One region of the Spartinivicinus poritis genome, then DNA from elsewhere that is predicted to be linked to it. Evidence: predicted binding sites of a transcription regulator. Region 1 holds the regulator's gene; each other region holds the start of a gene.
What was found. The regulator FNR, encoded in region 1, switches genes on or off when oxygen is low (the NO sensors DNR and NnrR bind a similar motif). The targets are predictions, from matches to a motif close to TTGATNTANATCAA.
Positions count from the first base shown of each region.

Region 1 (4,535 bases):
AGGCAATGGCTGTTGCATAACTCAGGTTAGTGGCTAATTCTTGGTGGGGATTTTCCAAAAATTCATGCTGGCTGGCCAATCCCCTTACCTGACTTGCCAGTTCTGGTAATTGAACCAAATATTTATCCCAAATATTTCTATGCATAATAGGGGTAATGCAATAAATGCCATAGGAATGATGTTTTTTAGGGCGTAGGTAGAAGCCTAGCCCACTTTCCTGAGCAGCTGTCCCCATTAGCAAATTTTCTGCTAAGCAATGCTTGATTTGCAATTGCTTTAAAGTGGGTTGAACGACATAATGTCTTAGTTCTTCTGCACAAATGCCCATTATTCAGCTCTCATTTTCCCTACGTTTATTGTTTTTAATGCATTTTTTTGACCAGTATGGGCCTTTACTGCTGTTGGCATTCCTTTTCTTCATTACAAAAAAATGACTGATATTCAATAAAATCCTGTTTTATGGTTAGTGTAGACTGAAATACACAACTTAACGGCTTGCTTTACTTGGAAAAAGTTAAAAAGTGTTTGATAAGGATAATGCTCTGAAGAATGGGGTTAGCGGTAGTGGAAATATTACTTTCGCTTTTTAACCTACCTGATGTTTGTTGAGCAAGATGAACAAGAAAATTATAAAGTGATCAAATAGCTGACAGAGTTGTCATTTAAATGACGGTGAAATTAGCGGTAACAGCTTTACTCTTCGATAACCAGCGCACCCTTTGATGGGCGCGCATTGGTGCAGCCAGGCCTGCTAGTCTTTAGCAAAGGCACAAAGTGTATAAACAGGAATATCCGAATCCTGGAGTTTTTGACTGCCACCTAAATCAGGCAAGTCAATAATGGCCGCTGTTTCATAAATACTACCCCCTAACTGTCGGGTTAAGGTTGCTGCGGCAAGAAGAGTGCCTCCCGTTGCAATCAAGTCATCCACTAGCAGAATACTTGCACCACTTTCAAAAGCATCATGTTGTACTTCTAGCACTGCTTTTCCATATTCGATGTCATATTCTTCTGCAATGGTTTGTGTAGGTAGCTTGCCTTGTTTTCGAAATAGCACTAGAGGCTTATTCAGCTCATAGGAAATGACCGAGCCTAGTAAAAAACCACGAGCTTCCATTGCGCCAATATGGGTAAAATCGGCATCAACATAACGTTGAATGAAGCTATCAACCACCATTCGTTGTGCTTTTGGTGATTTATATAAGGGAGTAATATCACGAAACATGACACCAGGGCTGGGCCAGTCAGGAACACTACGGATTAATGACTTTACATAATATTCGTCAAATATCATTATAATTTTTCCAGATAATGGTTTATCGATGCTTTTTCCCAGCTAAGGGACATGCACGAAATCACTTGCTGGATTTTTGCTCCAAGCTCGTTTGGCAAGGCGCAAAAAAGAAGGCATAGTGGGCTTATGTCGAGTTTTTGCCCTAACCACCAATAAACTTATAGCGCCAAGCGGGATGGATTGGAGCCAAAACTGTCAGCTATTTCGTGCACGTTCCTAAGTTTGCTGGGTAGGAAGGTTAGCCTGTTAATGAATCATTGGCTTGATTAACAGGTTTGCCCCCAGCTAAAGAGCAAATAGTCATGGAATCCTTGATCAGAATTTCCTTACCATTGGCATCAATTAAGCCATTTTTTTGGAAGCGCGTGAAGACACGACTAACTGTTTCTACCGCAAGCCCCAAGTAATTGCCCATCTCATTGCGAGACATGGGGAGTCTGAAAGCTTGAGAGGAAAAGCCCCGGCGACGGAAGCGGGCAGCTAAGTTTAAGAGAAAGGTTGCAATCCGCTCATCGGCATTTTTCTTACTGAGTAGCAGCATCATTTGCTGATCTTCGCGAATTTCTTTACTCATGATTTGCATTAATTTACGACGTAGCTCAGGCAGAGTACTGGCCAGCTCATCCAGTTTTTCGAAGGGGATTTCACAGACCATAGTGGTTTCAACTGCTTGAGCTGATACTGGATAATGTTCATCATCAATACCACTTAACCCAACTAATTCACTTGGTAACTGGAAGCCAGTAATTTGTTCAACGCCATCATCAGTGGTGGTGTAGGTTTTTAAGGCGCCAGAGCGAACAGCATAGATAGAGCTGAACGTGTCACCCTGGAAAAACAAATGCTCACCTTTGCGTAGCGGCTTGCCTCGTTTAATAATGCTGTCTAGCGTATCAATATCTTCTATTTTTAAGGCAATAGGCAGGCAAAGGGTGCTTAATATACAGTCTTTGCAAGCGACTTGGTTGATAGGTTTTACTTTGGCAGTCATTGTTACGCTGAGGCCTCGAACGCATAAAGTTGTTAATTTAGGCTAACGGGTACATTCTGATTATTGTAGGGGGTGAACCCGGTTAGCAACAAGCGAAAATTTCTAGTATTAAATGACTTTAGAAAATAAATTTTCCGTTGACTGTTTGCTTGCCAGATATCGATCAAACACCATACAGATATTTCTGGCTAATAGCCTTCCATTGTTGGTGATAGTTAACTTGCTATCGGCTAAGGTAATGAGCCCATCTTCAAGCATTGGCATAAGTTGCATAATTTCTTCCCGGAAATAAACATGCCAATTTATTCCAAGAGGTTGGCAATACTCAGCTAAATCTACCTGAAAATGGCAGATTAGCTGTTGAATAATACTTCGTCTAAGTAAATCATCCTGGTTTAATCGAAAGCCACGTTTAATTGGTAACTGATTATTTTCGATTGACTGAATATAGTCATCAAGTGCAGTGTGATTTTGGCAGTAAACATCACCAATCTGACTAATTGAAGACACCCCAAGCCCAATTAAGTCGCAATGGCCATGGGTGGTATAGCCTTGAAAGTTACGATGTAACTCGCCTTTTGCTTGAGCAATAGCCAGTTTATCATCAGGCAAAGCAAAGTGATCCATACCAATATAGTGGTAGCCAGCTGCCTGTAGCCGGTCAATACTGTGCTGTAAAATACTGAGTTTTTCTGTAGCAGAAGGTAAGTCGTTGGGCTTAATTCGTCGTTGTGGCTTAAACCGATGGGGTAAGTGGGCGTAATTAAATATCGAGAGCCGGTCGGGTGAGAGAGCAATGACTTTATCAAGGGTTTCTAAAAAGCTGGTTGTAGTTTGAAAAGGTAATCCATAAATTAAATCCACATTAATGGATTTAAATAATAATGCTCTGGCTGCTTCAAAAATAGCCTCTGTTTCAGCCTCTGATTGAACTCGATTAACCGCTTTTTGCACAACCGGATTAAAATCCTGAATGCCTAAACTAATACGATTAAATCCCAAGGAGCGTAATAACCCCATGGTTGGCCAGTCAGCTTCTCGTGGGTCTATTTCAATCGAGTAATCCCCATCAATATCATCCACCAGTTGAAAGTGTTGCTCCAGCAGCTTAAACAACTGGGCGGTTTGCTCATGGGTCAAAAAGGTAGGGGTACCACCTCCCCAGTGCAGTTGCTCAACCACAGGCTTGCAGTCTAATTGCTGAGAGATAAGCTGGATTTCTTTTTCCAATACCGTCAGATAGGGCAGAGCTTTTTGCCGGTTTTTGGTAATAATTTTATTACAGCCGCAGTAATAACAAACACTGGCACAAAATGGGATGTGTACATACAGCGACAGTGGTGTTTGCTGATGTTTGAGTTTTGTTAAAGCCTGTTGATAGTGGTCAGGCTCAAATGATTCTGAAAACTCAACGGCAGTAGGGTATGAGGTATAACGTGGGCCTTGCTGATTATATCGTTCGATAAGCGAGGACTGCCACTTCAAAGGTCCTAACATAAACTTGGCCTGTCACTGTTGATACAGATTAACAGTGTAAAGCGGTGGTCTGGAAAAGAATTGACATGAGTCAATGGTCAATGATGATGGGCATGACTGTTATGGCTTGGCATTAACAGTGCCTGGTGAGGGCCTGGAATCGTCCATATGCCAAAGCCAATCATAAAAATCGCTGCCACTGTGCGAGTGAGGTGGTGGGCAATAAATTGCTTCAATACATCAGCGAAAAAACCAGTCGCTAATACAGTGGGGAGTGTACCTAAGCCAAACCCCAGCATTAATAAACCGCCCTCAAGTGTATTGCCACTGGCTGCAGACCAGGTGAGGGCGCTGTAAATAAGCCCACAGGGCAGCCAGCCCCATAAAATACCTAAACAAAAGCCCTGTTTACTATTGGTTGCGGGTAAAAAAGGTTTAGTTAACGGCTGAATATAACGCCACAGGTGTTGTCCTGCTTGTTCTAGCCAAGTCAGTGCTTTCCACCAGTTAGCGATATAACAGGCCATTAAAATCAGTAAAATGCCTGCTAACCAGCGGAGCCCTTGATTAGCAGCAGGTCCCAGTTGCTGAATAGACCAGCCTAAACTGCCGACTAACATGCCTGCTAGAGTATAGCTGGTAATACGGCCGGTATTATAGCTAAGTAGTACGGGCAGTTTTTTCTGTTTTGGTAGGTGAAGGCTGATTGCTGCCATGATTCCACCGCACATCCCCAAACAGTGGGCACCACCCAGTAAGCCTAATAAAAAAGCG
Region 1 covers NZ_JAPMOU010000026.1:44,376-48,910, reverse strand. Annotated here, with positions in the region: gene ORQ98_RS18400 (hypothetical protein) at 1-328, opposite strand, end outside; gene ORQ98_RS18395 (adenine phosphoribosyltransferase) at 752-1,294, opposite strand; gene fnr (fumarate/nitrate reduction transcriptional regulator Fnr) at 1,533-2,285, opposite strand; gene hemN (oxygen-independent coproporphyrinogen III oxidase) at 2,394-3,782, opposite strand; gene ORQ98_RS18380 (sulfite exporter TauE/SafE family protein) at 3,860-4,535, opposite strand, start outside.

Region 2 (4,535 bases), on a different contig from region 1:
GAGAAACCATATATTGAGTTTGTAAATAATCACTATTTACAAGACAATGCTTGTGGTAAGTTACTCAAGGCAGGTGAGTTTTACGGCCAATAACATCAGTTATTAGCCAAAGTAAAAAAAGGATACCTAACACCGCTAAATGGTTATCAAGTATGGACATCATATCTACTGATAAGGTTTAGCAATAATTGCATAAGGGTCACCAGCCCCTGTTACCGCTTGAATTTCTTTTTCTGTCAGAATAGCTTGTGGGTTTAACGATGCAGTCTTAGCAATCTGGTATAAAATATGTGCCCACGTTGTTTTATTGGCATAAAGCATTCCACCTATATCCAAAGTACCACCTTGGTTGATATAGCCTACAGCAGCCGTCTGTTTAGTTCCCAGATCCAGTTGCCGCATAATACCAAGATACACTTCTGGGCGACCATGACAAACAAATACTCTTGTGTTAACGGTATCTGGAAATACATTATCCATTACGTCATCAGCCACTAACTGCTCTGCTTCCGCTTTATCTCTTGCCACTCTAAATCGACCTGGCTCTATAATATAAACAAGTGAGTGGGGTATCTCTCGCTCTTTTAGACGGTCACTGGCTTTTAATGCTTCTATTAATTGATAAGCACCCACTGCCACTAATTGAATTGATGCTTCAGCAGCACCTCTGACTAATACTGCACCCTCTTCAAGTAATCTGACGGACTGTTCTTTTGAGAAAAAGAGTGGCACAGGTAATTTAGGCAATGTCGCTAGCCAAATTTGCCCATAACTGGTGTAAGTTGATTGCATTGTGGCTACAGCACTATTCCAATCGCAAGGGAACAATACCCTTACCATATCAGTCATTTCACCCATCAACGCTTCAGATAAAGTTGGGTCTTGATGAGATTGCTCATTTTTACCATTTTCCCAAACATGAGAAGTCAGCAAAACAGGGACACTTAGCCAATTTGCAGGTTGTTGCGCCTCTTTTTGGTGTCGTGCAAAAATAACCGTTTGGCGAAGTGCACCCAGCATTTTCACTGCAAATGCTTCATATGAAACGACCAAATTAATTCCTTGTTGGTTTGCCAATGCAGCACTGACTACTGCCTCTTCATTAAGTGCTGTAATCACTTTACCACCCACGGCTTCAGCAACACCTTGTTCAGGTTCAGTTACTCTGTGCTTGAGCCAGTCAAGGGTTTGGTTCATTTGATTACTTCTTAATTCATCTGGATTACCTACCCTCACTCGTAAATGCGGGTTCTCTTTTACTAACTGCGTAAAGCTTTCGTCCCATCCTGCCATAGGGGAGTAATTATCATACAGCTCCTGTTTCCAATGCAGAGACGGGCTATTTACTTTGGCTTTTTCTGTAAGCTGTTTTACCGTACTTTCTTTAGGACGACTTACTTGATTATGATTATTAACCAATTTAACTGCATTTTTCAGCCCATCATCAGACACCCAAAGTTTTTTAGCGCCTTGGTTAAATGCCGTTAATGCTTCTGCTGACTTGGCAGGGTTTGCTTGTAAAGGTGTACCATGGGCAGCATTAGTACCAGCACCTGGAAAGCCATAGCCTTTTACTGTTTCTGCAATTACATAAGGGAGCTTTATCGGGTAATGCTGTTTACCCTGCTTAACTGCTTCGGCCCTTGCTTGTAGACGATTTTCCATTTCAAAAATTGCCCACACAAAAGCGGCAGGATCCGTACCATCAATAACAACAGGGTCAAAATAATTTAACGCTAAATGCTGTTTAAACCATTCAGAACCACCAGACTGACTCATGGTAGTACGCTGATCTATACGACGACCGTTGGCAATCATAATCGGAGTCACCAAGCCCGTATCCTCAGCTCGCCACCACCGAGGGGCCCAGTCACTACCCCGTTGTTCTTCAAATGCACCATCACTTAAAAAAGCGACTAAGCGCTCACCTGGCATGGGTTGGTGAACATAATACAAGCCAGCAAAACCTAAATAACCACCTTCAATGGTTGCACCTGCCGTATGGGTATTAACGTGACTACCCAGTGGTGAAACGGGCTTCCCTTGTTGATTCACCAAATAACTGTAAAAATCCCTTACAAAACGGGTTAATCCTTGATCAGACCAGTCATAGTGTTCTTTGTGAACAGCTGTTGTATTTCCTAATAACAAATTCACCGCATCGATTGCTGCGACACAGTGACCTTGTCCCATTAACCATTGCCGGGTAATACCTGTTAATGCATTAACCCCCATATAGCCCATATAACCAGGCACCATGTTGAGTGAACCACCCGTATGCCCCTGCGGTTGGCGCTTAAAATCTACAGCAGTTAACTCTCTACCATCTAAATAGACATTTTTGGCATAAGTCATATGGACAACTAACCACATCGCCGCACAGGTCAATTTATCCAACGCCGCTAGTTGTTGATAGGCCTCGCTTTTACTGGTAACACCCCCTTCTGTTGCCAATAAACAAACCATTTCGTAAATACGTAACTGTGTTTCAGCACTATGCTTAATCACGCCATAACCTGCTGCCCAGTTAGCAAAATCCTTATCCTTGTCACGAATCAGTGCTGCACGCTGTTCTATTAAAGTATCTTCACGAGAATTTGAAGCTATCATTACAGAAGTAGTCCTAATATCACTGTTAAAAAGTCTTTTAAAACAAGCATATAAACCAGGGACATCATAAATACTGACCTACATCAATGAATCCTATTAGTTTATACCCTACAACCGTAGTAGGTTATTGTGGTTACACGTTAGATAAGAAAAAACCAGTCGCCCAATAGCCAAGTGATCGTTAGGGTACAGAAGGAAATATATATGGCATTAATGACATTACCTGGTCAAAACCCAAATCAATCTCGCTTGGCTTTGTTTAATCTTGGCTTTCGTCCTTTTTTTCTTGGGGCTGCAGTTTACGCTATCATTTCCATCTTCATTTGGCTTGGGTTTTATGGACTAGGCTGGTCAATTCCAACCCCAGCGATAAACCCCATTGCCTGGCATGCCCATGAAATGATATTTGGTTATAGCCTAGCAGTAATTGCTGGCTTTCTATTAACTGCCGTTAAAAACTGGACAAAAATTCAAACTATTCATGGCGTTAAACTGGCACTGCTATTTAGTTGTTGGCTAATACCACGAATCGCTATTCTATTTGAGCAAGGGTTATTAATCGCTGCTGTGATGGATATATTATTCATCCTATTACTGATCCCTTGCGTATTAGTTCCTATTATTAAAGTCAAACAGTGGAAGCAGCTGGGAATTATGGCCAAACTCCTCTTAATGGGGCTTGCCAATATACTGTTTTACTTGGGAGCCTTTGGTATTCTTGAATCAGGCATTCGCTGGGGGAACTACACAGGTTTATACCTTATCATTGGTTTGATATTAACCATGGGGCGCCGAGTTATCCCTTTTTTTATTGAGCGTGGGGTTGGTTATCCAGTTACCTTAAAAAATTATCTTTGGCTTGATATTAGTTCGTTGGTGATTTTTTTATTATTTTTTATTGCCACCGTTTTTACTCACTACACAATTATTGCCGCCTGGTTAGCTGCATTATTGTTTGTTATTCATTTAGTTAGAATTGCAGGCTGGTATACCAAGGGAATATGGCGTAAACCCTTATTATGGAGTTTATACCTGGCTTATGACTTTATTATCATCGGTTTTTTATTATTTGCGCTTAGTGGCTATCATTATGTACCAGTTTTTCTCGCGATTCACAGTATGGCCTTTGGTGGCATCGGTCTAGTTACACTGAGTATGATGAGTCGTGTTTCGCTTGGCCATACAGGCCGAAATGTTCAGCAGCCACCAAAATTGGTAGGCTTAGCCTGTATGATCTTGATAATGGGTGGTGTCATCAGAGTGTTGTTACCAATCCTGGATATGAGCCATTATGTCAATTGGATTGTAATATCACAACTATGCTGGATTGCAGCTTTTGTATTCTTCCTTATTATTTACACTCCAATTTTAATTAAACCCAGGGTTGATCATCAGTTTGGTTAAAAAGCCTACCACACCAGTTGCAATGCAAGATTTGATCAACCAAATCAGATCAGCAATCCCCTTTGATACCCCTGAGTCAGTACTATGTGCTGGCACTTGCCATGGCTGTTCAAAAAAACTCTTAGAGTTTCTCTCAAGAGAACTGGATGACTGGGAATCTCAGCTGCAGTCCGGGCAGGTGCCAACCCTTGGCGAAATCGACCGACTGGCAAAAACCAGCAAAAAAATCTATCGGGTATTACAGAAAAATCATTTAATCGAAAGCTCAGCAAGCCATAAGAAAAATAAGAATCAGTTGCATTCTCACTGATCTAAGTCAAAACAGTCATTTTATCGTCAACGGTAAACTGGTTACACACCAGACCTTGTAAAACAGTAAACATATACCTGCCTAAAAACTATGCAACACACACTCAAACACTTACAGGTTGGCGAAAGTGGGCATGTCACAGGCATCTGCAACAGCAACCCCCATTACCGTCGTCAATTACTAGCCATGGGGATTACCCCTGGTACAACTA
Region 2 covers NZ_JAPMOU010000015.1:40,317-44,851, reverse strand. Annotated here, with positions in the region: gene ORQ98_RS13025 (phosphoketolase family protein) at 166-2,610, opposite strand; gene ORQ98_RS13020 (NnrS family protein) at 2,815-4,014, shown strand; gene ORQ98_RS13015 (hypothetical protein) at 4,007-4,324, shown strand; gene ORQ98_RS13010 (FeoA family protein) at 4,415-4,535, shown strand, end outside.
Region 2: ORQ98_RS13025 (phosphoketolase family protein) is a predicted target of FNR. The motif match lies at 2,684-2,697, and genes of this name have one in related genera.

Region 3 (4,535 bases), on a different contig from region 1:
CTATTTTCATTGCCCATTGCCTGCCAGATAGTTAGTTTTCCAGGAATGATGTAGGGAAAAACTAAGTTCAATAATCCTAAATATAATATAAATAAGTAGCTGCAAAACAATAAAAATGCTTGTTTAGATGAGTTTTGCATACTGCTATTACTTTTTATTGTAAGAAAACCAAACAGGCCAACTACCATAAGAATCATCCATTTGTAGCTAATGACAGAAAGTACAAATGTTGTATCTGTCCATGAAAAGTTACCAAAAAAACTATATACCACAATTAAGCTAAGCAGGCTGAATAAACCGATCATTTTATTTGCAATACGATTACATTTTTTCTCTAACATAGGTTCAGTATTAATTTGTAACCATAAGCTGCCAAGTGAGCAATAAGCGATAGTGATTAGTGCTCCCATAGCCAGAGAGAAAGGATGTAACCATAAAGGAGTCAGCTGTTCATTATTTACTTGTAAACCCAGTAATACTGAACCTAAAATTGTACCTTGACTAAATGCTGCTATAGTAGATCCAGCAAAAAAACTAAAATCCCACCAGACTTTGCTACTATCTGCTTTAAAGCGATACTCAAACACTACACCACGAAAAATTAAAGCAAACAGCATTAGAAATACTGGTATATATAAAGTACCTAATACTTGGCTATAGACTTTGGGGAATGCAACCAGCAGACAAACACCAGCGAATACCATCCAGGTTTCATTTCCATCCCATACGTGTTTGATAGAATGTAGAGCGGTCATTCTTTCTTGCTTATTAAGCCAGGGGTAAAGTATACCGATACCAAGATCAAAACCGTCTAGAATAGCGTAAACAAAAATCCCGAAAACGATAACTAACAACCATACTACTGCTAAGTCCATAAAGATTTACCTTTAGTATTAAATAAAACAAGTGCAGTCAATTTCATGATTTTTTGCTGTATAAAGTAGTAGGTATTTTTCCTCCACTCTTGAAGTGCGATCCTTGCCCCATTAAGAGTTAACAAGGCATCCTTGTCTTAGCTACAGAATACCCTACTACCTCATACAATATATTAATGTTATAGCTAAAGTTTTTTCATGCTGGCTTAACTTGCTTTGTATTACTGTTTACTGCATTTGTTATGTTTTCTGAATTAGTTGTTGAATTAATAGTCTCAGGTCCTTGGCGGATTAGTTTCTTGAAGAAGTGCAGGTAAACACCAAATAATAAGGTATAAACAACCACGAAGCCAATTAAACTGATGAGAACTCGTTCGGCAGGCAAAGGGGTGACTAAGTCACTGGTACGGAATAAACCTTGAATTAACCAGGGTTGCCGGCCGACTTCAACTACATACCAGCCGGATAAAGTTGCGATGAAGCCTAGTGGTGCTGACCATTTCAGTGTTTTTAAATAATAAGTGTTATTAAACAGAGTACCTTTTTTAGCCAGCCATAGGCCCAGGTAAGCCATAGCGAGCAAGAATATACCTATCCCTATCATTAGGCGAAAACTATAAAAAACTACTGCAACGGGTGGGCGTTCATTTTCTGGTACGGCATTTAAGCCTTGCACGGTACCATCAGCGTCGTGAGTTAAAATCAAGCTTGCTAGTTTGGGAATAACAATTTCAAAGTCATTTTTCGCTTGTTGTTGGTCTGGGATAGCAAACAGTCGGAGGCCAGCTCCCTGTTCAGTTTCCCAGATACCTTCCATTGCAGCCACTTTTACGGGTTGATGTTCTAAAGTATTAAGGCCATGGAGGTCACCTACAAATGCCTGAATTGGAGTCAGCACAACCAGACCTGCCACCGCTATCCCTAAGCTTTTTTTGGCAAATTGCTGGTGCCGTTTTTTTAATAAGTAATAACTGGAAACACTTGCTATCACCACTAATGTAGTAATAAAGCTAGCAAGGAGCATATGGGCAAAGCGGTAAGGAAATGAAGGGTTAAAAATTACCTCGAGCCAGCTAGTGACTAAAATCTGGTCATTTTCGATAATGACGCCAGCGGGTGTATGCATCCATGAGTTAGCGGCTAGAATCCAAAATGCAGATAAAATGGTACCAACAGCTACGATTACTGATGCACCAAAATGAATTTTTTCGCTTACTCTATTCCAGCCAAATAGCATAATGCCTAAAAAACCTGCTTCTAAGAAAAAGGCGGTGAGTACTTCATAGTTGAGCAAAGGACCTATGACGGGTGAAGCGATCTCAGAAAATTTATTAAAGTTGGTGCCAAACTGATAAGAAAGCACCAAACCAGATACGACCCCCATACCGAAGGTAATAGCAAAAGGCTTAATCCAGAATTTAGCTTGTTGTAGATAAATGGGTTGGCGAAGTTTTAACCATAACCCCTCCATAATGGCAATATAACAAGCTAGCCCAATAGAAAGCGTGGGAAAAATAATATGGAAACTGATAGTTAATGCAAATTGAATACGGGAGAGTATGGCGGGGTCAAATTCCATAATACCGCCCCCTAATTAGCATTACGCTGATTGTGAGCCAATTGAACTAATCCAGGAAGCAACGCTATAGTTATGATCAGCCCAACAGATAGTAAGTCCATCATAAGAACGCTATTATTCATTTCAGCCTACCTCTCAACATGCTTTATTGATTACAACTATTTGTACTTGTTACATTGCAAAGCACTACAAAGAACATGCCAGCTTTAATCGTCAAGTAGATTACAATGATTTAGCGCAATTAAACGGGCTTTGATAGAATGCCTGTAAACATCATTTACAGATTGGTGGGAATCAGCTATCAACACTGTTAACACTGAAGCCATGACTTTGATGACTGCTTTCTATATATCCATGAGTCTAACAGTCATTACGGCTGTTCTGGCTGGCGCTTGGTTGATCATTAAATCAACACAGCACAAGGCTTTACGGCCGTTGGCTGGTTTTTGTTTGGCGATGGCTGGATGGTGTGCTGGGCATTTACTGGTGCAGTTTGAGGCATTGATCATTCGCCAAACAGGCTTGGCGCTTTTATTAGCAAATCCGTTTATTCCCACCTTTTTTCTTCACTTTACGCTTAATTTTATTGGTGATGCTAGTCAATCTCAGTCATCACCAGCACTTATAAAAACCATGCAACGCCGTATTGGTATTTGGTATGGGCTTGCTGCGGTTGTATCTATTATTAGTTGGCTGGCTGCTGATAACTTTTTACAACCTTGGCTATCTTTTAGTGCATTTATTCACTTAGATGGGTTTGGCTGGGTGAATCTAGCCTATACCGTACTTGTCGGGTTAGAAGCACATTCGTTACTTATCTGGGGATGGCAAGTTAGTTCTGCAAATAAACGGCGTTCTATTGTTGCAATGTTTATTGTGGGTGGCTGGGGATTGCTGTTAGCAACGAGTTTTGTATTCCCTTCAGTTAACATTGATGTTTTTCCTTATCCTATGTTGTTGTTGCCTAGTTATGCTGTTTTACTGGTTTATGGTGTGACTCGTTATCAGCTAGTGGAAGTCAACCAGTGGGCCAGAAAAGCCATTAACTGGTTGGCTCTAGTCACTGGGGTATTTATTGCTATTGCATTATTTAGTGCAATAGCGGGTTCATTAGGAATAACAGCTTTGGCTGATGTACCACTACTTCAGTTATGGCTTTACTCACTGTTTGTATTGGCAGTGGCTTGGATGCTAAGCCAGCCTGCTCATTTATTGGCTGATCGGATTATTTATCCTGGGGCCCACTTGGATCAAGGAACACTTGATCAGTGGTTAGCAACATTGCAGCAATGTCAGAGCTGGGAGTCGCTAAAAAGAACAGCTGAACAACTACTTCAACAACATCTTGGACGAATGCTGCATGTTGAGTTTGCTGTAGAAGAACAACCTCAAGATCCTACTATTTATTGCTTAAAACGCTCAGAGTGGGAAATTAAACTGGTTGGCTGGGAAGATTTAACACCGAGTTTACGCCATGTAGGAGAGGTTTTTGCTGCATTATTATTGAGCAGTGCTCGCCTGGTTGAGCAGCGTTTACAGCTAGCAAAACAAGAAAAACAACGACTTGCAGAGCAACATTTAGTGGAGTTGGGTAGTTTATCGGCGGCAATGGCTCATGAATTACGTAATCCACTGAATATTATTTCAATGGCAGCTGCCCAAACGGACAAGACGACTCGAAGCTATATTCAAGCCCAAGTAGAAAGGGCCGACCAGTTGGTTAGTGATATGCTCAGTTATTCTGGCAGGTTGGAACTTAGTTGTGAGATGAATAAACTAAAGTTAATTGTTTCAACTGTGGCTAGTTATATAGAGCAGAACTATCAGATTAAAGTGTCATCTGATATTGAAAATGATTTGGTAGTTTATGGAGATTGCGGAAAAATACAGCAAGTATTAACTAACTTATTAGAAAATGCTGCTGCATTCACTCGAAATCAATCAATGCCACAAATCTTGATTAGTGCAAATAACATACAGCAAAATAGTGGCGACAACTGTTGTGAAATCATAGTTCATAATAATGGCCCTGCTATTACCGAAGAGATGAAAAAGCAACTATTTATTCCATTTGTCAGTAA
Region 3 covers NZ_JAPMOU010000004.1:241,658-246,192, reverse strand. Annotated here, with positions in the region: gene cydB (cytochrome d ubiquinol oxidase subunit II) at 1-875, opposite strand, end outside; gene ORQ98_RS05435 (cytochrome ubiquinol oxidase subunit I) at 1,072-2,454, opposite strand; gene ORQ98_RS05430 (sensor histidine kinase) at 2,779-4,535, shown strand, end outside.
Region 3: ORQ98_RS05435 (cytochrome ubiquinol oxidase subunit I) is a predicted target of FNR. The motif match lies at 2,682-2,695, and genes of this name have one in related genera.